DNA from 4 places in the Mesorhizobium sp. M0815 genome. Region 1 is predicted to be linked to each of the others. Evidence: predicted binding sites of a transcription regulator. Region 1 holds the regulator's gene; each other region holds the start of a gene.
The links. The regulator PhoB, encoded in region 1, activates phosphate uptake and scavenging genes when phosphate is short. The targets are predictions, from matches to a motif close to TGTCATNNANCTGTCAT.
Positions count from the first base shown of each region.

Region 1 (5,930 bases):
GCCGATCGGCGTGCTGGCGGGAACCTACATGGCCGAATATGGGCGTTTCTCGCGCATCACCACCGTCGTGCGCTTCATCAACGACATCCTGTTGTCGGCGCCCTCGATCATCATCGGCTTGTTCGTCTATGAGTTGATGGTGAGGCCAATGGGGCATTTCTCGGCCATAGCCGGCGCCGTTGCGCTTGCCATCCTGGTCATTCCGGTGGTCGTGCGCACCACTGAAGACATGCTCAACCTGGTGCCGAACGCGTTGCGTGAAGCCGGTGCCGCGATCGGCGCGCCGCGTTGGGTGGTGATCCGTTCGGTCGCCTACCGCGCCGCATTGTCCGGCATCGTCACCGGCATATTGCTGGCGATAGCACGCATTTCCGGCGAGACGGCGCCGCTGCTCTTCACCGCGCTCAACAACCAGTTCTGGAGCAGCAATATCAACGCGCCGATGGCCAGCCTGCCGGTGACCATCTTCCAGTTCGCTCTCAGCCCTTACGAGGAATGGCAGCAACTGGCGTGGACCGGCGCACTCATAATCACCCTGACGGTTCTGGGCTTGAGCATCCTCGCCCGCAGCCTTACCGGACGCAGAGAGGACAGATGACACAGATGTTGTCCCCGGACATGACGATGACCGAAACGGTCGCCGAGAAGACGAAGATCGAGGTCAAGAACCTCAACTTCTACTACGGCCAGAGCAAGGCGTTGAAGGACATCACCTTGTCGCTGCCCGAGCGCAGCGTCACTGCCTTCATCGGCCCTTCGGGCTGCGGGAAATCGACGCTGCTGCGTGTGTTCAACCGCATCTACGAACTCTACCCGAAGCAGACAGCCGAGGGCCAGGTGCTGCTCGACGGCAAGAACATTCTCGACCGCTCGCAGGATCTCAATCTCCTGAGGACCAAGATCGGCATGGTGTTCCAGAAGCCGACGCCGTTCCCTATGTCGATCTACGAGAACATCGCCTTCGGGGTCAGGCTCTATGAGAATCTCGGCAAGTCCGAAATGGACGGCCGCGTCGAACAAGCGTTGAAGCGGGCCGCGCTGTGGGGCGAGGTCAAGGACAAGCTCAACGCCAGCGGCTTGAGCCTGTCAGGCGGCCAGCAGCAGCGGCTTTGCATTGCCCGCACCGTGGCGGTGAAGCCGGAAGTCATTCTGCTCGATGAGCCGGCTTCGGCACTCGACCCGCTGTCGACCGCCAAGATCGAGGAGCTGATAGACGAGTTGCAAGCCGATTACACGATCGTCATCGTCACCCACAACATGCAGCAGGCGGCGCGCGTGTCGCGCCAGACCGCCTTCATGTATCTGGGTGAACTGGTCGAGTTCGACCGGACCGAGAAGATCTTTACGTCGCCCCGCGAGAAGCGCACGCAGGATTACATCACCGGCCGCTTCGGCTGAGCCGTTCCGATCATGCATATAAGGACAGGACCATGGGCGAACACACAGTCGCTTCTTTCGACGAGGATCTCGAGCAGATCAGCAAGCTGATCCGCGACATGGCCGACCTCGCCGGTTCGATGGTCGGCGGGGCGACCAAGGCCCTGTTGAATTCTGACAACGTGCTGGCGCAACGCGTCGTTTCCGACGATGCCATCATGGATGCGCGTCAACGCGAACTGGACGACCGCGCCATCACCCTGATCGCCAAGCGCCAGCCGATGGCCCACGATCTGCGCCATGTCGTCGGGGCGATCCGCATGGCCGGCGATCTCGAACGCATCGGCGACCTTGCCAAGAATATCGCCAAGCGTGTGAGTGCGGTCGGCCTTAGCGTCACACCGCGCGACCTATCGCATTCCATCGATGCGATGGCGCAGCTGGTGCTCATCCAGGTGCAGGGCGTCATCGAGGAGTATGCTGCAGGCGATGCGGCCGCGTTGGCCAAGCTACGCGCCGCCGACGAGCGCATCGACGTCAAATATACGTCGGTGTTCCGCGAACTGTTGACCTACATGATGGAAGACCCGCGCAACATCACCGCTTGCACGCATCTGCTGTTCTGCGCCAAGAATCTGGAGCGGATCGGCGACCATGTCACCAACATCGCCGAAAATGCGTATTATGTGCTGACCGGCGAGCAATTGCCGGTCAATCGTCCGAAGCAAGACGAAACGACAATGTCCGCACCGGCGACATGATGGGGGTGCCCAGCCGATGATCGCACCACGCATAATGGTGGTGGAGGACGAGGAGCCGTTGGGTGTGCTGCTCCGCTACAATCTCGAATCCGAAGGCTACCAGGTCGAGGTGGTGACACGCGGCGACGAAGCCGAGATCCGTTTGCAGGAGAATGTGCCCGATCTTCTGGTGCTCGACTGGATGATACCAGCGGTTTCCGGCATCGAGCTCTGCCGCCGGTTGCGGGTGCGCCCCGAAACCGAACGGCTGCCGATCATCATGCTGACCGCGCGCGGCGAGGAGAGCGACCGGGTACGCGGTCTTTCGACCGGCGCCGACGACTATCTGGTCAAACCGTTTTCGACACCGGAATTCATGGCCAGGGTCAAGGCGCTGCTGCGCCGCGCCAAGCCGGAAGTGCTGTCCAGCGTGCTGAAGGTCGGCGACATCGTGCTCGATCGCGAATCGCACAGGGTGTATCGCAAGAAGACCGAGATCCGGCTCGGGCCGACCGAATTCCGGCTGCTCGAATTCATGATGCGGCATCCGGGCCGCGTCTTCTCGCGCAGCCAGTTACTCGATAATGTCTGGGGCGAGACGATCTATATCGACGAACGCACCGTCGACGTGCATGTCGGGCGGCTGCGCAAAGCCGTCAACAACGGCCGCATGCCTGATGTCATCCGCACCATCCGCGGTGCCGGCTACGCGATCAGGGAAGATTGACCCGCCCAGTCAGGCTACGTTCTTTCTGACGCCGGGCCTCATTTGCGCGCCCGGCGCGAAAATCTGCTGGTCGACGAAGCTTAACGCCCGCATTGCACAGCCTTCGCGGATCAGCGGCAATTCGTTCGGCTCGGTATCGAAGGAGATCGAGCCCGAATGCTGGCCGCCGGCGGTCTGGGCGATGGCCTTCCGCAAGGCCGGCTCGATCAGATCAAAGGCGGCGGCACTGGCGCCGACCATTGCGACCGGTGCCGGATCGATCAGCGCGAACAGCGAGCCGAGACCGAAACCCAGCGCTTCGCCGGCCTTGCGGTAGGCTTCGCGTTCCGGCCCGTCCTTCTCGCGCGCCCGAACCGCCAGCGCGCGCATGTCGGCGTCGCTGACGTCGGCGACCGGTTGGCTGTCTTCGCTCATCTGCGTGGCGTTGCGCCAGATGGCGTAATTGCCGGCATAGGCCTCGATGCAGCCGCGCCGCCCGCAACGGCAGAGCGCGCCGCCCGGACGATGGATCATGTGGCCAAACTCGCCGCCCGAGGAATGCGTGCCGGTGAACAGCTCGCCCTTCAACACCAGCCCCATGCCGATGCCGTGCGAAAGCAGGATGGCGATGAAGTCGTCGCGATAGCGATCCGGATCGCGCCAGCGCAAAGCCACCGCCATCATATTGCAGTCGTTCTCCACCGTGGCCGGGATGCCGAATTCATCTTCCAGCATGTCGGCAAAGGCGATGTCCGTCTGGGGCGTGATCGGCGACCACAGCATGGCGCGTGCAGGGGAGTCGGTAATTCCCTGAATCGCCAGGGCGATGCGGGCGACACTGCGGACGTCAAGATCTGGATCGTCCAGCCGGCGCCGGACGATGGCCATGCATTCGCGGATCAGTTCGTCGCGCGGCATGGTCAGCGTGTCCAGCCGGCGCTGTTCCTCGGCGACCACCTGCCCCGCATAGTCGATGATGGCGGCCGACAGGAAATTCAGCGACAACACCACGGTCAGCACCGCCGCCGCTTCCGGATTGAGGGCGAGGCCGACCTGCGGACGACCGCGTTTCAACGAAACGGGTTCGCTTGCCTTGCTCTCGGCGAGGATGCCTTCCCGTATCAGGTCGGAGGAGATCGCCGATATGGTCGAATGGCTGAGGCCGGTGGTTGCGGCGATCTCCGTACGCGATGGCTGGCCGGCCCGGCGCACGGCCGAGATCACCATCGCCCGGTTGCGCCGGCGCAAATCGTCATGGCGGATTCCGACCGACATCGTTTTGCTTTCCTCCCGGTTTGCCGCGGCCGCTCATGAACCGGAAGCGGTCGGTAATGCCGACAAATAGTGTCGGATGAGGCAAATAGTGTCAGATGCAGGTGGCGCTGTCATCGTTTATTCCGAAGCTCGAAAAAAGTCGCAGCAACATCAAAATCCATCAGAATCGATGTTGACAGCAGCGGGAGATCGGGCCAGTATTTTTTCGAGGCTCGAAAAAATTAGCGCCTCTAAGCTGGCCTTTGGGGCCAATTGGTCACGCCGTACGCGGCGCAGGGAGGATATGATGAAGAAATTCACGACCGCCATTCTGGCGGGTGTCGCCATGACGCTGGCGCTTGCGTCGGTGGCGCAGGCTAAGGACAAGGTCATCGGCGTTTCCTGGTCGAACTTCCAGGAAGAGCGCTGGAAGACCGACGAAGCCGCAATGAAGGCGGCCATCGAGGCTGCCGGCGACAAGTATATCTCCGCCGACGCACAGTCCAATCCGGGCAAGCAGCTCACCGACGTCGAGAGCCTGATCTCGCAGGGCGCCAACGCACTGATCATCCTGGCGCAGGACGCCTCGGCGATAGGGCCGGCCGTGCAAAAGGCGCTGGACGAAGGTATTCCGGTTGTCGGCTACGACCGGCTGATCGAGAACAAGGACGTCTTTTACCTGACCTTCGACAACAAGGAAGTCGGCCGCATGCAGGCCCGCGACGTGTTCAAGGTGAAGCCGGAAGGCAACTATGTCTTCATCAAGGGCTCGGGCGCCGATCCGAATGCCGATTTCCTTTTTGCCGGTTCGATGGAAGTGCTGAAGGACGCCATCGACAGCGGCAAGATCAAGAATGTCGGCGAGGCCTATACCGACGGCTGGCTGCCGGCCAACGCCCAGAAGAACATGGAACAGTTCCTGACCGCGAACGACAACAAGGTCGATGCGGTGGTCGCCGCTAACGACGGCACTGCCGGCGGCGTCGTCGCCGCACTGACGGCGCAAGGGTTGGCTGGATCGGTTCCGGTCTCGGGCCAGGACGGCGACCACGCCGCGCTGAACCGCATCGCGCTCGGCACACAGACGGTCTCGGTGTGGAAGGACGCGCGCGAGCTCGGCAAGAACGCCGCCGAGATCGCCTCGCAATTGGCCGACGGCAAGCAGATGACCGACATTGCCGGCGTGAAGGATTTCACCACGCCCGGCGGCAACACCGTAAAGTCCCTGTTCCTGACCCCGGTCGCCATCACCAAGGACAACCTCAACGTCGTCATCGACGCCGGCTGGATCAAGAAAGAAGAGGTCTGCGCGGGCGTGGCGGCGGGCGCTGTTCCGGTCTGCAACTGATCCGAGTTTCCGAGAAGTCCGAACGCCGCGGCCGCTTGCCGCGGCGTTTTTTCAAGAAAGAATTGTTTTTCCGCTTCCGGCGGATAACTTCTAGGCTGCTTCCGGCATCCGCGGCAGACGGCAACCCGGCGGGAGAAACATCATGACCGACACGACTTCCAACACGCCGGTCGACAGCTCGACGGCAGACCGGGCGCGGGAATCGGAGGCCGGCGTCGTTGCCCGATTTCTCAAGGCAACCGAACTCGACACGCGCATGCTCGGCATGGTCGGCGCGCTGCTGGTCATCTGGGTCGGGATCCACATACTGTCGGGCGGGCTCTTCCTGACGCCGCGCAATCTCTGGAACCTTTCGGTGCAGACCTCGTCGGTGGCGATCATGGCGACCGGCATGGTGCTGGTCATCGTGATGCGTAACATCGATCTTTCCGTCGGCTCCGTGGAAGGCGTGATCGGCATGGTGATGGGCGTGGCGCAGGCCGAATTCCTCGTCCGCATCATGGGA
Region 1 covers NZ_JAMYOU010000025.1:60,883-66,812, reverse strand. The annotation lists gene pstA (phosphate ABC transporter permease PstA) at 1-598, shown strand, start outside; gene pstB (phosphate ABC transporter ATP-binding protein PstB) at 595-1,398, shown strand; gene phoU (phosphate signaling complex protein PhoU) at 1,431-2,138, shown strand; gene phoB (phosphate regulon transcriptional regulator PhoB) at 2,155-2,844, shown strand; gene NKI01_RS23765 (ROK family protein) at 2,854-4,098, opposite strand; gene xylF (D-xylose ABC transporter substrate-binding protein) at 4,385-5,425, shown strand; gene NKI01_RS23755 (sugar ABC transporter permease) at 5,568-5,930, shown strand, end outside.

Region 2 (5,930 bases), on a different contig from region 1:
CTCTCGGTCGACGATCTGATCTGGCCGATCTTTGTCGTCGACGGCAGACAAGTGCGCGAACCGATCGCCGCCATGCCCGGCGTCTTCCGCCTGTCGCTCGACCTCGCCGTCAAGGAGGCTGAGCGCGCGGCTAAGCTTGGCATTCCGGCGATCGCCACTTTCCCCAATGTCGAGCTCGGCCTGCGCGATCAGACCGGTTCGCACATCCTCGATCCGGAAAACATCATCAACCGCGCCACCCGCGCCATCAAGCGCGCGGTGCCGGAGATCGGCATCATCACCGACGCGGCGCTGGACCCGTTCACCTCGCATGGCCATGACGGCATCTTGCGCGACGGCATTATCGTCAATGATGAAACGGTGGAGCAGGTGACGGCAGCAGCCGTCATCCAGGCGGCGGCAGGGGCCGACATCATCGCCCCCTCGGACATGATGGACGGCCGGATCGGTGCCATCCGCGATGCGCTGGACGCCAATGGGTTTCAGGATGTAGCGATCATGTCCTATGCGACCAAGTTCGCATCCGCCTTTTACGGCCCCTACCGCGAGGCGGTCGGCACCGCCGGCCTGCTCAAGGGCGACAAGAAGACCTATTACATCGATCACGCCAATTCCGACGAAGCGGTGCGCGAGGCCGAGCAGGATCTCGCCGAGGGCGCCGACATGCTGATGGTCAAGCCCGGCCTGCCCTATCTCGACATCATCCGCCGGCTGAAGGACGAGTTGCAGATGCCGACCTTCGCCTATCAAGTGTCGGGCGAATATTCGATGATCAAGGCCGCCGCCGCCAATGGCTGGATCGACGGGGAAAAGGCGATGCTTGAATCGCTGCTGGCCTTCAAGCGCGCCGGCTGCGACGGCATCCTGACCTATTTCGCGCCGGAAGTGGCTGAGATGCTGAAGGGGTGATGCGCCTCCGTAGCGCCCACATCGAGTAACGTTCCTTCGTCCAAAGCGCGACATGGCCACCGCAGGCAATCGCTTCAGGTTTGCGCTGCCCCTCATTGCCCTGCCGGGCATTTCTCCCCGTATAGTGACGGGGAGAAAGACGCGTTCGCAAAAGATTTCGCCAATCTCCAGCGTTGCAAAAACATCGCCGAGGTTGCGGCCAGCCCCTTCGCCCCGTCACTATACGGGGAGAAGGTGCCGGCAGGCGGATGAGGGGCGGCGCCAACATTGAGATTGGTCATTCCAACATGATTTGGAAGCGATTGGCCCCGGCGATTCAAAAAACCGCTTGCAAAATGCAATCAGTTAAGCTACCCGATAACTGCTTGCATCTCACAATTGGTTATCAAGGAGGCTCTCATGTCCAAACTTCGCGTCAGCGCTTTCACCTTGTCGATCGACGGCTTCGGCGCCGGTCCCGACCAAGACCTGAAGAACCCGCTGGGTGTTGGCGGGGAAGCCCTGCACGAATGGATGTTCGGCACCCGCACCTTCCGCAAGATGGTTCTCGGCAAGGATGGCGGGACCACGGACACTGACGAGGCGTTCGCCGCGCGCAGCTTCGAGAATGTCGGCGCCTGGATCCTCGGCCGCAACATGTTCGGGCCGATCCGCGGCGAGTGGCCTGACGAGAGCTGGAAAGGCTGGTGGGGAGACAATCCGCCATACCACGTGCCGGTCTTCGTGCTGACGCACCATCAGCGGGATCCCATTGTCATGGAGGGCGGCACGACCTTCTATTTCGTGACCGACGGCATCCACTCAGCGCTGGAGAAGGCGAAAGCAGCGGCTGACGGCAAGGATGTACGGCTGGGCGGTGGCGTTTCTACGATCCGGCAGTATCTCAAGGAAAAGCTCATCGACGAGATGCATCTGGCGATCTCACCTGTCCTGCTCGGCGCAGGCGAGAGCCTTTTTGCCGGCATCGACATGCCCAAGCTCGGCTACCGCTGCAGCGAGCAGGTCGCGACGCCGAAGGCCACGCATGTCATCATCGAGCGCGCCTAGCTTGTTGCAGGGCGCTGCCCACGGAGGCAGCGCCCCTCCTCGCTGCTTTAGTCAGTATTTCTCCGGCACATACAGTTCGCGCGGCAGCACCTGGCGCTCGTATTCGGGATTGAAGAGGCGCTCGGGCAGTGTGATCTCCTCGTGCGGCACCTCCTCATAGGGCATTTGCTTGAGGAGATGGTCGATGCAATTCAGCCGCGCCCGCTTCTTGTCGTTGCCCTCGACGATGAACCAGGGAGCTTCCGGGATGTTGGTGCGGGCGAAGGTTTCTTCCTTGGCCTTGGTGTACTGCTCCCAGCGCACGCGCGACTGGAGGTCCATCGGCGACAATTTCCATTGCTTCATCGGGTCGTGGATGCGCATCAAAAAGCGCATCTGCTGCTCCTCATCGGTGATCGAAAACCAGTATTTGACAAGCGTAATGCCTGAGCGGAGGAGCATGCGTTCGAAATCCGGCACGTCGCGAAAGAACTCCTCGACCTGATCCGGCTGGGCAAAGCCCATCACCCGCTCGACGCCGGAGCGGTTGTACCAGGAGCGGTCGAACAGCACGATCTCACCGCCGGCCGGCAGATGCGGAACGTAGCGCTGGAAATACCATTGCGACTTCTCGCGCTCGGTCGGCGCCGGTAGTGCTACGACGCGGCAGATGCGCGGATTGAGCCGCTGGGTGATGCGCTTTATGACGCCACCCTTGCCCGCCGAGTCGCGGCCCTCGAATACCACGACGAGCTTCTTCTTGTGATAGGCGACCCAGGACTGCAGCTTGATCAATTCGGATTGCAGCGTGATTAGATCCCGAAAATATTGCAGGCGGTCGATCGATGGCGGATGCGCATTCTTATAGATCTTGGCGATCTCCATCGACAGCGCCGGCTCAGAGATTTCCAGCTCATAATCTTCGTCGAGCGTGTCGGCGAGTTCCGCTTCCAGCCAGTCCCTGGCCGGGGAATTCTGTTTTATCTCGGTCATTTGCGCTGCTCCGCTTACAGGCCGTGTCGGCCGCTGTCAGGCGCTCTGCCGCCCGGCCCGGCGGCCGGAAATCGAAGCGCTGAACCGATGTTAGTATAGGCCAGCAATGACGGTTTTATTGCAGCCGCTGTTGCGCTGGCTGCGCGTCCAATCCGTAAGATGTGATCGATGTTGCCCTGCAACACGGGCGACAAGCGGAACGAATTATCCTACAAATGCCCGGTTCATTCAGGGCTGTCGTTTGAAACGCCCTTTCCCGATAAAATCATGAGGATACGACATGGAATACCGCACTCTCGGCCGTTCCGGGCTGAAGGTTTCGACGCTGACCATGGGCACCATGACGTTCGGCGGCGGCGGCGCGTTTTCGGCGGTCGGCAAGACCGATCTCGACGAGGCGCGCCGGATGATCGACCTTTGCATCGATGCCGGCATCAACGTCATCGACACCGCCAACGTTTATTCGAACGGGGTGTCAGAGGAGATCATCGGCGAGGCGCTCGGCGGCAAGCGCAAGGGCGACGTGTTGATCGCCTCCAAGGCGCGCATGCGGATCGGCAAAGGCCCCAATGATGAAGGCCTGTCGCGCTATCATCTGATCCGCGAATGCGAGAGGAGCCTGAAGCGCCTCAGGACCGATGTCATCGACATCTATTTCCTGCACGAGTGGGATGGCCTGACACCGCTCGAGGAAACCATCGCCGCGCTCGACACGCTGGTCGCGCAGGGCAAGGTCCGCTATGTCGGCTGTTCCAATTATTCCGGCTGGCAGGTGATGAAGGGGCTCGGTATCAGTGACCGTCATCACCAGCCGCGCTTCGTCACCCAGCAGATCCACTACACTCTGGAAGCCCGCGAGGCCGAGTATGAATTGTTGCCGATCTCGGTCGACCAGGGGCTCGGCCTGCTGGTCTGGAGCCCGCTCGCCGGCGGATTGCTGTCCGGCAAATATCACCGTGACCAGCCGACCGCCCGCCAGCTCAGCGGCTGGTCGGAACCGCCGATCCGCGACGAGGACCGGCTGTGGCGGATCGTCGACGTGCTGATCGATATCGGCAAGAACCACGGCGTGTCGGCAGCGCAGGTGGCGCTTGCCTGGTTGCTTGGCCGGCCCGCCGTCAGTTCGCTGGTGATCGGCGGACGAACCGAAGCGCATTTCAAGGACAATATCGCTGCTGCAAGCCTGGTGCTCGGCGATGAGGAGCGCACACGCCTCGACGTGGTCAGCAGGCCGCCCGTGCTCTATCCCTACTGGCACCAGCAATTCACGGCAAAGGACCGGTTCGGGCCCGCCGATCTCGTCCTCGACCGGGACGGCGCCTGAAAAAACGCCCTGAAGCGGGGCTCCCCGGACTGCGACGAGATATGGAGCCGATCGTGCCTTGCGGTGTTGTGTTTGTGGCCCAATGCTCCTAGGCAAAGGCCAAGCACAATGAAAGGAAACGATATGCCACGAGCACCGAACTACGGTCAGGAACGCAAGGAACGCGACCGGCAGAAGGCTGCCAAGAAGGCGGAAAAGCAGGCTGCCAAGGTCGCGGCCAAGGAGCGCTCGAAGCCCGAGGGCGAAAGCGAGTCCCAAACCAACACCGAAACGGCCGAGTGATGATATCAGGCCTGTCAGGCGGCCCGGGTCTCGATCAAGTCCCCGCTATGCCTCAGGCCGGCGCCTTGTCGCTGACGAAGACGTTCACTTCGCGGGCGGCGGCAATGAAGGCCCGTCTTGCGTTCATGGCCGGCTTGTCGCCGGCCAGCGCATCATGACAGGCTTGCAGCGCTTCGCGGTGCTTGGGGCTGCGCTTGCCGGGCCAATTGTTGAGGAGGTAGTCGGAAGCCTCGCGGGCCGTACGCAAGAGCTGATTGCTTCCCGCCGCGCCCTTGACGGTCACGGGTGTGTCAAATCGGTTGTTTTCCATCGCCGCTCTTACGCCATCGGCATTTGCGAAGCGAGACCGAAAGTAGCTTTCTTCGCTCATCTGCCTTTTTCGTGATCAATGGCCGCCGATCCTCACTCAAGCGACGACGGCAAATCCCCTGGCGCGCAGGCCGCGCCGGTCGTTGCGCAACGACGTGACCAGCCGGTCGCGGCTACCGTCGATATGAGATGAAAGCAGGCAGGCGGCCCCGTCGGCATCGCCGGCCCGCACCGCCGACAGAATGTCATGGTGTTCGGCCCAGGCACGGCCAAGCGCTGCCTCGTCGCGAACCTCGAGCCAGCGGGCGCGCGACAGGCGCGTCATCGCATCACGAACCGCTCTGAACAGGAACTCGTTGCCTGACAGGCGCGCCAGCTCGATATGAAAATCCATGCCGACACGATGCCATTCCTCGCGCGGCGTCTGGTCGTCGCAGGAATCGAGCATCGCCTCGATGATTTCGACGGCACCCCTGTCCTGCAAGGCACAAGTCAGCCTGACTGCCGCGACCTCGACCGCCTCGCGATAGACGGCGATCTGCTCCAGCTCGGCAAGATTGATGGGCGAGACCGTCCAGCCGCGGCCGTCGCGGCAGATCAGGCCTTCGGTCTCGAGCCGCAGTAACGCCGCCCTGACCGGCGTGCGCGAGGCGCCGAAGCGGCTTTCGACCCAGCGCTCCGTCAGCCGCTCGCCGGGACCGATCTCGAGCCCGAGGATCATCTCGCGAAGCTGCTTTTCGACGTTCTGCATCTGCGACATTGGCGTTCCGTTGTTGGAGCCGGTTCATTGGCCCTCTGCTCACCGGCCATTACTGGCGATCACTTTGCAGGGACCGCATTGACAGCGACCAGCCTTGCGTCCATGACGGATACCAGTTTGGTATCCCAAAATGGTATCCGCAGCAACCCAACGACAGCAGTCTCTGACATGCCGCAAGACGCCACCCTCGCCGTGCAAGGCACGCATAACGTCCACTGGCGCCGCAATCTCGCCGTGTGTTTTGCCGGCTCGTTCAGCACGCTCGCAGCGATGACGCTGCTGTTGCCGTTCCTGCCGCTCTACGTCGAACAGCTGGGCGCCGAGGGC
Region 2 covers NZ_JAMYOU010000003.1:109,739-115,668, forward strand. The annotation lists gene hemB (porphobilinogen synthase) at 1-909, shown strand, start outside; gene NKI01_RS05595 (dihydrofolate reductase family protein) at 1,309-1,956, shown strand; gene ppk2 (polyphosphate kinase 2) at 2,008-2,928, opposite strand; gene NKI01_RS05605 (aldo/keto reductase) at 3,209-4,252, shown strand; gene NKI01_RS05610 (hypothetical protein) at 4,376-4,534, shown strand; gene NKI01_RS05615 (DUF982 domain-containing protein) at 4,587-4,844, opposite strand; gene NKI01_RS05620 (GntR family transcriptional regulator) at 4,941-5,603, opposite strand; gene NKI01_RS05625 (multidrug efflux MFS transporter) at 5,772-5,930, shown strand, end outside.
Region 2: the regulator PhoB is predicted to act here: its motif matches at 3,035-3,051, upstream of ppk2 (polyphosphate kinase 2).

Region 3 (5,930 bases), on a different contig from region 1:
GCACGTCTGCGGTGAGCCAAACGGTATTGCTGATGCCCGCGTTCTTTATATAGCGAAGAAGGTGGGCAATTTCCAGCTCGCGCCCCTTGGCCGGGCCATTGTCGCCATTGCTGACTGCCTCGGCCCCGACCTTCTTGGTACCGTCATTCCAGACCACGAGGCCGAGCGGCATATCGGCGGCGATGATTTTCCACGTCGCGTTGGAATTTGCCAGCTCACGCTTCAACCACTTAATCTGCTGTTCGCCGAGGATGCGCGATTGCGGCGTCATCGTCTCCTGCATATCCGGGCCGTTGGGGCCGCGGTAGGAACGCATGTCGAGGAAGAACACATCGAGCAGCGGCCCATAAGCGATCTTGCGGTAGACGCGGCCCGGCTCCGACAGTTCGTAGCGGATCGTCGTCATCTCGTGGAAGGCGCGCGCAGCACGTGCCGCCAGCACATGGATCGATTTTTCGGTGTAGCGGTCGTCGGCGGTCAGGTCCTTCGAGTCCGACCAGTTGTTAAGCACCTCATGGTCGTCCCACTGATAGAAAGTCGGGCAGATGGCACTGAGCGCAAGAACGTTCTTGTCCATCATGTTGTATTTCCACTGCGCCCGGTATTCGTCCAGCGTCTCGGCAACCTTGCGCTTTTCGTCGATCAGCACTGTGTTTTTCCACTTGTCGCCATTGGGCAGGTCGACCTCGTCCTTCATCGCACCATCGGCATAGACCGTATCGCCCGAATGCAGGAAGAAGTCGGGCGTGTGCTTGGCGATCGTGGCGTAGGTCTTCATGCCGGTCTCGTCGATGCCCCAGCCTTGGCCGGCGGTGTCGCCCGACCAGGCGAAACGAATGTCGCGCTTCGAGGCAGGTGCCGTGCGGAAGCGGCCGACGATCGGCTCCGAAACGGCGTTGATGTCGGCAAGATCGGCCGCGACCATGCGGTAGAAAATGTCCTGGTCGGAGGCGAGATCGGTAAGCAGCCGCTTCACCGTATAGTCGCTGGCCGGCGACGTATCGAGCGGCGCCAGGCGGACGGCATTGGCGAAATTTTCCGTCGACGACACTTCGAACATGACGCGCGACGGCCGGTCCGTGCGCGTCCAGACCATGCCGCTGGTCGCGTCGACATCGCCGGACTGAATGCCATGGGTGAAGGCCGGGCGCTGATTGGCGCGCGAGTAATAGGGAAGGGCGAGACCCGAGGCGCCGACCAGGCCAACGGCGCTGGCCGACGTGACGAAAGCGCGCCGCGTCATTGAAATCTTGTTCATGGCTGTCTCCTGGATGGCGTTGAACGTCGCCGCCAAGCTCCAGCTTCAATGTTTCAGGCACATTTCGAAACGATGAAGGTTTTCTGACATCAACAAGCGGGAAGGCTGGACCGCTCGGCGGCGAAGCTGCTGATCTCCCCCTTGCGGGTCCCTTGCGGGGGAGATGGCCGGCAGGCCAGAGGGGGGCGCTGTCCCGCCGACGTACAAATCAGAAAGAAATCAGACGGAGCAGCGGAGTTTGGGCAGAACATTGCGTAAAGTCGGAGGCTGGCGAACCTTCGCGCCCCCTCTGCCCTGCCGGGCATCTCCCCCGCGAGGGGGGAGATCGGCAATTTGGCCGACGGCATCTCTCCTGCAACGAGAAGCTATGCCGCCTGCGGTTCAGGATCGAACGCCGGGCGGCTGGTGTTGATCAGCAGCGAGATGCAGGCGGCGGCTATTGCCGTCATGCCGGCGATCAGGAAGGCAAGCTCGTAATTGCCCTGCAACTCACGCATAGTGCCACCGAAAAAGGCCGCTGTCGCTGCGCCGACTTGATGGCCGGCGACGATCCAGCCGAAGACGATCGGCCCGCTGCGGTCGCCGAACGCCTCGTTGGAAAGCCGCAGCGTCGGCGGCACTGTGGCGATCCAGTCCAGTCCGTAAAATACGGCGAAGATGATCAGGCTGGTCGCCGAGAAGCCGGAATAGGGCAGATAGATCAGCGACAGGCCGCGAATGCCGTAATAGATGCCGAGCAGCTTGCGCGGGTCGAAACGGTCGGTGAGCCAGCCCGACAGCGTCGTGCCAATAAGATCGAAGATACCCATCATCGAGAGCAGGCCCGCGGCCTGCACTTCGCCGATGCCCATATCGCCGCAAAAGGCGATCAGGTGCGTGCCGACCAACCCGTTGGTGGTGAAGCCGCAAACGAAGAAGGTGGCGAACAGGTACCAGAACACACGCGTACCGGCGGCGCGGCGCAACGTGCTCAGCGTATGCGCGAGGAAATTGCCTTGCGCGGCCGGCGGCGCGGGCGGCACATCGTCGAGCTCCGCGCCATAGCGGACCATGCCGATCGCGGCCGGACGCTCCGGTACCAGCATATAAACCAGCGGCACCAAGGCGGCGGTGGCCACGGCAATGGCAATAGCGACCGGCTTCCAGCCGCCAGACTGGGCGAGCGAGGCGAGCAGCGGCAGGAAGACCAGCAGCCCGGTGGCGCTGGACGCCGACATCAGTCCCATCACAAGGCCGCGATTGGTCTTGAACCAGCGGTTGACGATGGTGGCGCCGAGCACGGTGGCGACGGCGCCCGAGCTGATGCCGGAAAACACGCCCCAGGTGAGGAGCAGATGCCACGGCTTGGTCATCAGCAGGCTGAGCGCGGTCGATCCCGACATCAACAGCAGCGCGGCAAGCAAGGTGCGGCGCAGCCCGATCCGCTCCATCAGCGCCGCGGCAAACGGCCCAGTCAGGCCATAGAGGAAGATGCCGGTGGCCGCGGCCAGCGAGACGACGTCGCGCCGCCAGCCGAAACTATTCTCCAGCGGCAGCATCATGACTGCCGGCGCCGAACGCAGGCCCGCGGCGATCAGCAGGCAGAGGAAGATGACGGCGACCACGACGAAAGCGTAGCGCTGGCCAAACGGGCGGGATTGAGCTATCATGTTACTGACCGGTACGTTTCAGATGTGCGGAACATACGTACCGACCGGTAACATTGTCAACCAGGCAATCGGCAAACCAGACATGAAAAGCATTGAACCAACGATCAAGGAGAATGGCGCACCGCTGCCTCGCGCCGCCGAACGGATTCTCCAGGTGGCGCGCGACCTGTTCTACCGGCAAGGCATCAGGGCGATCGGCGTCGACGAGATCGTACGGCGTGCCGGCGTCACCAAGCCAAGCCTCTACCGCAGCTTTCCGTCCAAGGATGAGTTGGCCGCATCCTATCTTCGGCACTATGACCTCGAATTCTGGGAGCGCTTCGACGAGGCGGTGAATGCCCATCCCGGCGATCCGCGCGCGCAGATCGTCGCCTTCCTGACGCGTGTCGGCAAGCGCACGCAAAGGCCCGACTATCGCGGCTGCGGCATGACCAATGCCGCGGTCGAATATCCCGAACACGGCCATCCGGCCCGCGTCGTGAGCGAGGCCAACAAGCAGGAATTGCGCCGGCGCCTGCGTGCTATGGCGGCGGCGATGGGCGCCGGCGACGCCGACACGCTGGGTGACGGGCTGCTGCTCCTGATCGAGGGAGCCTATATCAGCGGCCAGTTGTTCGGTGCCGGCGGACCGGCGCAGTCGGTGGCCCGCAACGCCGATCTTCTGATCGAGGCAAGCTTGAGGAAATAGCGTTCCGTTTACCAGGTCACTGTGAGCAGCCTGACTTCGTCTAGGCTGCTGCTGAATTTGACGGTACGCTGCGGCAGCCCGAACGGAGTTGTCCGCCATGCGCGCTCTTTTGATCCCGCTTGCCCTCGCCGGTTTCTGCCAGGCGGCCCGGGCTGGCGACATATCCAGCGTCTATACCGATCTCGTCTGGGAGAAGGACTGCGTGACTTATGCCCAGGCGGAGGAAGGCGACGGCGACTGGGCCGACCTCGCCTGTTCGGGCTATGGCGGCTACCCGGTGATGGTTTCTTACGACGATGCGCGGGAATCGCTGTTCTACGGGTTTCCACCTGGCGACATGACCACGGTCTGGGAAAGCTTTTCCGGCCTCAACTCGGCTGGACCCAAAGTCGAGTGGCGTATCGAAACCAAGGGCGATATGGCCGTTCCTATCGCAGTCATCCATCGTCGCTCGATCAGCGGTAGCGAGGGCGAGAACAAGTCGACGGAAGTGCTGATCGTCGCCAAGGTTGCCCAGCCTGGCGCCCACGAAGGCTGCACGATCGCTCTTGTGCTCGCCACCGGCAATCCCGCCGCCAACGATCAGGCGCGTAAGCTTGCCGACGAGAAGGCACGCACCTTCGCCTGCGGCAAGGACAAGCGTGTGATGCTGGGCAACACGCCCGATTTCGGCCGCGTCGATAACTGACTATTTGCGCCCGTCAATTACTTGCGCTTGGCCCGCTCGATTGCCTCGACGATCATCTTCTTGGCATAGGCGGCATCGTACCAGCCCTCGATCTTGACCCATTTGCCGGGTTCGAGATCCTTGTAGTGCTCGAAAAAATGCTGCACCTGCTGGCGGGTGATATCAGGCAGCTGCGTGTATTCGTGAACGTCCTCATAGCGCAAGGTCAGCTTGGGCGAAGGAACCGCGATGACCTTCTCGTCCTGGCCGGCATTGTCCTCCATCACCAGCACGCCGATCGGCCGCACATTGATGACGCAGCCCGGCACCAGCGCGCGTGTGTTGCAGACCAGCACGTCGATCGGGTCGCCGTCGCCCGACAGCGTGTGCGGTACGAAACCGTAATTGCCGGGATAGCGCATCGACGTGTGCAGGAAGCGGTCGACGAACAGCGTGCCGGCCTCCTTGTCCATCTCGTACTTGATCGGCTCACCGCCGATCGGCACCTCGATAATGACGTTGACGTCCTCGGGCGGGTTCTTTCCGCTGGCAATCGCTTCGATACGCATCGCTTTATCCCTCTCTCGATTGAAGATCGATAGCGGGCGACGGCGAATGGTGCAATGCGGCGAATGGTACTGGGGGATCGTCCGAACCGAAACCGGTCGGATCATGCGCTGGCCGTCATTCCCAGACGAAAGCGACCTTCTTCAGCGCCTTCTGCTCGAATATCTCGACGCCCTCGGCCACATCGCGACCGCCGGCGCCGGCATAGAAGGCAAGTGCGTTCTGATTGTCTTCCAGCGCCCACACCACCATGCCCTTCAAGCCATGGTCGGCCAACCGTGCCCGTGCCGCCGAGAACAGCCGGCTGCCGAGCCCGATGCCTTGATATTCCGGCCGCAGGTAAAGCTCGTAGATCTCGCCCTGCTGCCTGAGTTCGCGGGCACGGTTCTTGCCGATCGTCGCGTAGCCGGCAATTTTGCCGCCGATTTCGACGACCAGGACGGTGGCGGCGCGGCGAATGGCATTCGCCCACCAGTCGGCACCGCGGCGGTTGATCATCGATGTCAGAGTGCGGTGTGGGATGATGCCCGAATAGGCGCCGCGCCAGGCCTCGAGATGCACGTCGGCAATGGCGGCTGCATCGCGCGGCTCGGCTTTCCTGATGTCGATGCTCAGCGTATTCATGATTGGTTAACCATAAACCCGCGGCGCCCGATTGCAAGAGTCCGGTCAGCCACTGCGATGCTTTCGCACAGCCGAACGGTGCGTCCTTGAGACGCTGCAAAACCGCCTTTAGCGAGATCAAATCTCGACCAGATGGTCGTCCAGTTCGTTGCTGTCGCCGGTCGACATCGGAAAATGCTCGGCCAGTACCGCACCGACCGCTTCGACCGCCCTGACGAAGCCGTCGGCAATCCGATCGTCGCCGGCATGCGCCGTAAGGTCGCGGACGACACCGTCCCAGACATGCTGGCCGACACGAGAATCGATGCCGCTGTCGGCGACCACTTCAGCATAGCGCTCGGCGATCGAGACGAACACCAGCACGCCGGTGCGCGCCGCGGTGCGGTGGACGTTGCGGGCGAGGAACTGCTTCATCGCATTGGCGTGGGCGGCCTGGTAGCGCAGCCGCCTCGGCACCAAATGGATGCGCAATGCGGG
Region 3 covers NZ_JAMYOU010000002.1:245,177-251,106, forward strand. The annotation lists gene NKI01_RS03815 (alkaline phosphatase D family protein) at 1-1,258, opposite strand, end outside; gene NKI01_RS03820 (MFS transporter) at 1,624-2,907, opposite strand; gene NKI01_RS03825 (TetR/AcrR family transcriptional regulator) at 2,990-3,595, shown strand; gene NKI01_RS03830 (hypothetical protein) at 3,693-4,283, shown strand; gene ppa (inorganic diphosphatase) at 4,301-4,831, opposite strand; gene NKI01_RS03840 (GNAT family N-acetyltransferase) at 4,947-5,453, opposite strand; gene NKI01_RS03845 (TPM domain-containing protein) at 5,571-5,930, opposite strand, start outside.
Region 3: the regulator PhoB is predicted to act here: its motif matches at 1,331-1,347, upstream of NKI01_RS03815 (alkaline phosphatase D family protein).

Region 4 (5,930 bases), on a different contig from region 1:
CCGGGCGGACGGGATTGCCGAGGCCCTTTTCCAGCGCATCGAGCTCGGCCTGCATGGTGCGCCCGGCGAAGGCCGGCAGCACGTGCGCCAGCCCTTCCGTCGACGAATGGGCGCGGTGCGCAGCGGAGAAGGCGTCGTTGACGAAGATGTCGCCGTTGGCGGCGAGCTTTTCGGTGAAGGCCGGGTCGTTCTTCTCCTCGGCTTTGTAGAAGCGGGTGTTCTCGAGCAGCAGCACATCGCTGCTTTCCATGGCGGCGACGGCGCTCGCGGCCTTGTCGCCGATGCAGTCGGTGGCAAAGCCAACCGGACGGCCGAGCACGTCCGCCGTCGCCTTGGCGATCGGCTCGAGCGAGAATTCCGGCGCCGGTCCATCTTTGGGACGACCGAAATGTGCAAGCAGGATGACCTTGGCGCCCTTGCCGGACAGCTCGGCGATGGTCGGTACAATGCGCTCGATGCGGGTGGCGTCGGTGACCTTGCCCTCAGTGACGGGAACGTTGAGGTCGACACGCACCAGCACACGCTTGCCGCTGATATTGCCGATGTCGTCCAGTGTCTTGAAGTCGGCCATGCTGATCCCTTTCGCGAAAAATCGCGGGGACCTTACCCCGCATCAACGACGATGCAAGACCTGCCTGACGGTTCTGCTTAAGGGTTCACGGAAAATGTGATCGCGTGTCGAAGATGAAGCGCCCAGCGGGAGCGAGATGGGCAGCAATGGCGCGAAACGCGCCGACATATGGCTTTACCGGTTGCGCACCACAATGCATGCGCCGCCGACGCTGTGCAGCTTCTGGCAAATATCGTCGGCCTTGGCTTTGGTGTCGGCGCCGATCCGCACCGCATAGATGCCGCGCCTGCCGATCGGTGTGCGCACCCGGCTGACCACCGGATTGCGACCGCTGAGCAAGGCTGGAAACCGCCGTTTCACATTGCTCCACTGATTGAGCGCCGCGGCGCGGCGGAAATTGCCGGCCACCTGCACGCCCCATGGCTTGATGTTGATCGACGACATCGGCACGGTTCTGGACATGATCACCGGCAGCGTGCGGCAGGCGGCAGCGAAGCTCGCCTTCTTGTCGAGCGGCCGGATGACGCCGGCATACGCGGCATCGGTGAACCTGTCGGCCGGCTCGCCCATGACGTCCAAAACGTAGCTTTCGGTCTCCATCGGCAAGAAGCCGCCGGAATTCAGCCAGCGCGTCACCCGGCTCTCGCCGGCATTGTATGCGGCTGCGGCGAGGCCCAGATTGCCAAAGCCGGTCTTCATTTCGGCGAGGTATTTTGCCGAGGCCGGGATAGCCTGCTCGATATCGAACGAATTGGCGAGCCCGCGCATCTTGGCGGTACCCGGCATGAATTGGGCGATACCCTCCGCACCGACGGGGCTGACCGCATTGGGATCGAAGCGACTCTCCTTCCAGATCAGCCGGGCAAAGAAATCCCGGGGCAGGCCGTTCTGGTCGGCATGCGTCTCGATAAGATCGCAAACTCGATCGATCAGCTTCTGCTTGGCCGGCCGCGGCGGATCGGCCTGGACGGCCGTCGCCCAGCCCAGCCCGCAAATGACAGCCAGCGTCGCCCCAAGCAAACGCCGCATCGAACTACTCCGCCGCGGCTTTGCCGTGTTGCCCAAACCGCCGTTCGATGTAGTCGGAAACCATTTTCTCGAAATCCGCGGCAATCGACGGGCCGCGCAGCGTCGCCGCCTTCTTGCCGTCGACGAATACCGGGGCGGTCGGCATCTCGCCGGTGCCGGGCAGCGAAATGCCGATATCGGCATGTTTGGATTCGCCCGGACCGTTGACGATGCAACCCATCACCGCGACCTTGAGGTTCTCGACGCCGGGATATTGTTCGCGCCACACCGGCATGTTCTTGCGCAGGTCGGCCTGGATGTTCTGGGCAAGCTCCTGGAACACGGTCGAGGTCGTGCGGCCGCAGCCCGGGCAGGCGGCGACGATCGGCACGAACTGCCGGAAGCCCATGGTCTGCAACAGCTCCTGCGACACCTGCACTTCGCGTGTGCGGTCGCCGTTCGGCTCCGGCGTCAGCGAGATGCGGATGGTGTCGCCGATGCCTTGCTGGAGAAGGATGCCCATCGCAGCCGATGATGCGACAATGCCTTTCGAGCCCATGCCGGCCTCGGTCAGGCCGAGGTGCAGCGCATGGTTGGAACGGGTGGCAAGCTCGGTGTAGACGGCGATCAGATCCTGCACGCCGCTGACCTTGGCCGAGAGGATGATTTTCTCGCGCGCAAGGCCAATCTCTTCGGCCATTTCGGCCGACAGGATCGCCGACTGCACGATCGCTTCGCGCGTCACTTCCTGCGCGGTCAGCGGAAAGCCTTGGGCCTGGTTGTCGTCCATCAGCCGGGTCAGCAGCTCCTGGTCGAGCGAACCCCAGTTGACACCGATGCGCACCGGCTTGTCGTATCGGATAGCCATCTCGACGATCGCCGCGAACTGCCGATCCCTCTTGTCCTTGAAACCGACATTGCCGGGGTTGATGCGGTACTTGGCCAAGGCCTCGGCGCAGGCCGGATGATCGGCCAGGAGCTTGTGGCCGATGTAATGGAAATCGCCGACCAGCGGCACGTCGATCCCGAGCCGCTCCAGTCGCTCGCGGATGGCCGGCACAGCGGCAGCGCTTTCGTCGCGGTCGACCGTTATGCGCACGATCTCGGAGCCGGCGCGATGCAGCGCCGCCACTTGCGCCACCGTCTGGTCGACATCGGCCGTGTCGGTGTTGGTCATCGACTGGACGACGACTGGGGCGCCGCCGCCGACCATCACGCCGCCGACGTCGACACCGACCGACCTGCGGCGCGGGAAGGGTGAGGAAAAATATCCGGTCATGCCGGCTGCCTTTAATCTTGAAGGTCCGGGCATGAGGTGGAGGAGCAAAGATGGCTTGTCAATGGCGACTGGCGCGCAGACCTAGCAAATCGGAAATGGCAAGACGGCAGCTTGCCGCAAATCCATAAGCGTTTCCGGCAGCATAGAGACATGTCACCGGAAAGAAATCGCGCGCCAGGCGGCGCAGCTAGTCCTGGATGGGCGTCAATGCGTCGTCGGTTTCGCCTTCAGTTTTTCAATCTCGTCCTTGAGCGCCAGCTTGCGCCGCTTGAGATTCACGATTTCGAGGTCGTCTACCGACGGATGGGTCATCGCATCGTCGATTTCGCGTTCGATGTCGCCGTGTTTCCGCTGCAGCTCATCAAGATGGGATGCAAGAGACATGATTGGTTCTCCCTTTCATGGTTTCCTCGGATTGCAGCCGTCATGGCACGTCCACCGCAGGCTCGCTTCTGTGACGGCATAATGACAGTGTGCCACCATCGCGCACCGATGTCGAATGCTGCGTGGTAGCATTCCACGACAATATGAAATGTGGTATGGGCTGCGCGCCGGTGCAAGAAGACCCCCGGTCCCGCCCAATCAGGCCCATAGTTTGGGCGCCGCAGACGTGCAGACGGTAAAAATGTCCGATCAGGAACAGGCAGATATCCGCCTCGAATATTCCCGGCTGAAGCAGGAACACGCCGATTTCGACGCGGCCATCAATGCGATGATCGCCATGAATTGCGACCCGCTGCAGATCCAGCGCATGAAGAAAAAGAAGCTTTTCCTGAAGGACAGGCTGATGGCGCTCGAAGACAAGATCATTCCAGACATTATCGCTTGAACGGACGCCGGCGCTGGCCTGCTGGAAAGGCGGCCTATGCCGCGATCGAAAGCCGCGCGGCGCGCTCGAGCAACAGCTCTATCAGGTCATCGGTCTTTTCGGTCGAGGTATCGATGGGAACCACCAGGCACATCGTCGCCTCGACCCTGCCCGGCGCCGAAAAGACCGGCGCGGCCAGGCATTTCGTGTAGGCATCGACAAGGCCGGAGGTGACGCAGTAGCCGGCCGACTTGGCCACCGCGATATCGGCTATGAAATCGTCGAGCTGCAACCTGCGGCCGTCCGGCAGTACGAGGTCGTCTTCCGAGACCATATCCTCGATCGCTGCCCTTTCGAAGCCGGCGAGGAGCAGTCGCCCGGAAGCTGTCCAGGGGAGCGGTATTTGCAGACCCGTCGCCGAGCTGATCCTGAATGGCCTGGTTCCCGGGCTTGAATGGACGATGGTGTAGCGGCCGCTTTGCAGCATGCACAGCTCCGAGGTCTCGCCGGTCTCGCGTGACAGATGGTCGACTTCCTGGCGCCCTCGCCTGAGCAGGTCGTTGCCCCGCACATAGTCCATTCCGTAGAGATAGAGCTTCTTTCCAAAATAGACCCGATTGCCGTCTCCGGCCATCTCCAGCAGGCCTGCGTCAACCAGCGAGCGCACCAGCGTATAGGTCGTCGACCGCGGTGCATTCACCCCTCTGGCAAGATCGCCAATGCCGATCGCGCGCTGGGTCGCGTGAAGAAACTCCAGAATCTGGAGGACCCGGTTGAGGCCCTTCTCCCGAGAACCCGAGTTCTTGTCTTCGTCCAGACCGGCGTCCGGTCGAGCGGCCAAGGCATTGCCTTCTTGCATTATCGATTCCTGATGTTAATCTGTCTTGTACAGAGTACAGGCGTCCTTTGTAAGGGACAATGACGTCAGTTGCAACCGATGCCTGCGCTGCTGGTCCAACGGGGAACACAACACGAAGGAGGTCGCCGTGAACGACACATCCAAAAGGCGTGAATTTCTGAAACTGGGAATGGCCGGGCTTGCAACGGCCGGAGTGATGAGTGCCGCCACTGCGGTCGATGTCCAGAAAGCTGCGGCCCAGGCAGCGCCTGACAGCCTGCTGCGCACCGTTCTCGAGCGCGGCAAGGTGATCGTCGGCACCGGCAGCACCAACGCGCCCTGGCACTTCGAGAACGATGCCGGCGAACTGGTGGGCATGGACATCACCATGGGTCGCATTCTCGCCAAGGGGCTTTTCGACGATCCGACCAAAGTCGAATTCGTAATGCAGGATCCGGCCCAGCGCATTCCGAACGTGACCACCAACAAGGTCGACATCACCATCCAGTTCATGACCATGACCGCCCAGCGCTCGCAGCTGATCCACTTCTCTCGGCCCTATTACGTCGAGGGCATTGCCTTGCTGACCCTTCCGAACGCAGAGAACAAGACCTTCGACAAGCTGCTTGCCGCCGGTTCGGCGACCCGGATTTCCATCCTGCAAAACGTCGATGCCGAGGCAAACGTGCGCATCGTCCTGCCGGAGGCGCAGGTGATGCAGATAGACACGCAGGCCAACGTGCTGCAGGCACTGGAATCGAAACGATCCGACGCCGCCGCCGTCGATCTGTCGACGGTCCGCTGGCTCGCCTCGCGCAATCCGGACAAATACTTCGATGCCGGCAAGAGTTGGTTCTCGATGCTTTATGGTGCCGCACTGCGGCAGGGCGACCTCGACTGGCTGACCTTCGTCAACCAGACCTTCGCTATCGCCATGTTCGGCCATGAAACGGCACTCTACGACGCTGCGTTCAAGGATTATTTCGGACAGGAGCCGCCGGCCCGCCATCCTGGATTCCCGGTTATCTGATCCATCAGGCGGAAGGATGCCTCCGGCGCCCTTCCGCCTCGTTCCCGGACTGTCGGCACTAAGCAGGACGCATGGGCTATACCCTCAACTTCAACCTGATCTGGCGGCATTTCGACAAGCTCTGGGGCGGGCTGCTGCTCAGCCTTGAGCTGGCCGTCATCTCTATCGCGCTCGGCATCGTCATCGGGCTGCTTCTGGCGGTCTGGTACGTGTCGGCCGGGCGAGCGGTGCGGACCGTCATCGCGGGCTATGTCGAATTCATCCGCAACGTGCCGCTGATCCTGCTCGTCTACCTGGTCTTCTACGGCCTGCCGACCGTGGTCGATATCGCCTACAGCGCGCAAACCTCGTTCATTGCCACGCTGTCGCTCTACAGCGGCGCCTATCTGGTCGAGG
Region 4 covers NZ_JAMYOU010000002.1:28,331-34,260, forward strand. The annotation lists gene NKI01_RS02750 (phosphoglycerate kinase) at 1-571, opposite strand, end outside; gene NKI01_RS02755 (lytic transglycosylase domain-containing protein) at 746-1,600, opposite strand; gene ispG (flavodoxin-dependent (E)-4-hydroxy-3-methylbut-2-enyl-diphosphate synthase) at 1,605-2,858, opposite strand; gene NKI01_RS02765 (YdcH family protein) at 3,063-3,242, opposite strand; gene NKI01_RS02770 (YdcH family protein) at 3,484-3,687, shown strand; gene NKI01_RS02775 (IclR family transcriptional regulator) at 3,722-4,525, opposite strand; gene NKI01_RS02780 (transporter substrate-binding protein) at 4,653-5,534, shown strand; gene NKI01_RS02785 (amino acid ABC transporter permease) at 5,606-5,930, shown strand, end outside.
Region 4: the regulator PhoB is predicted to act here: its motif matches at 3,313-3,329, upstream of NKI01_RS02765 (YdcH family protein).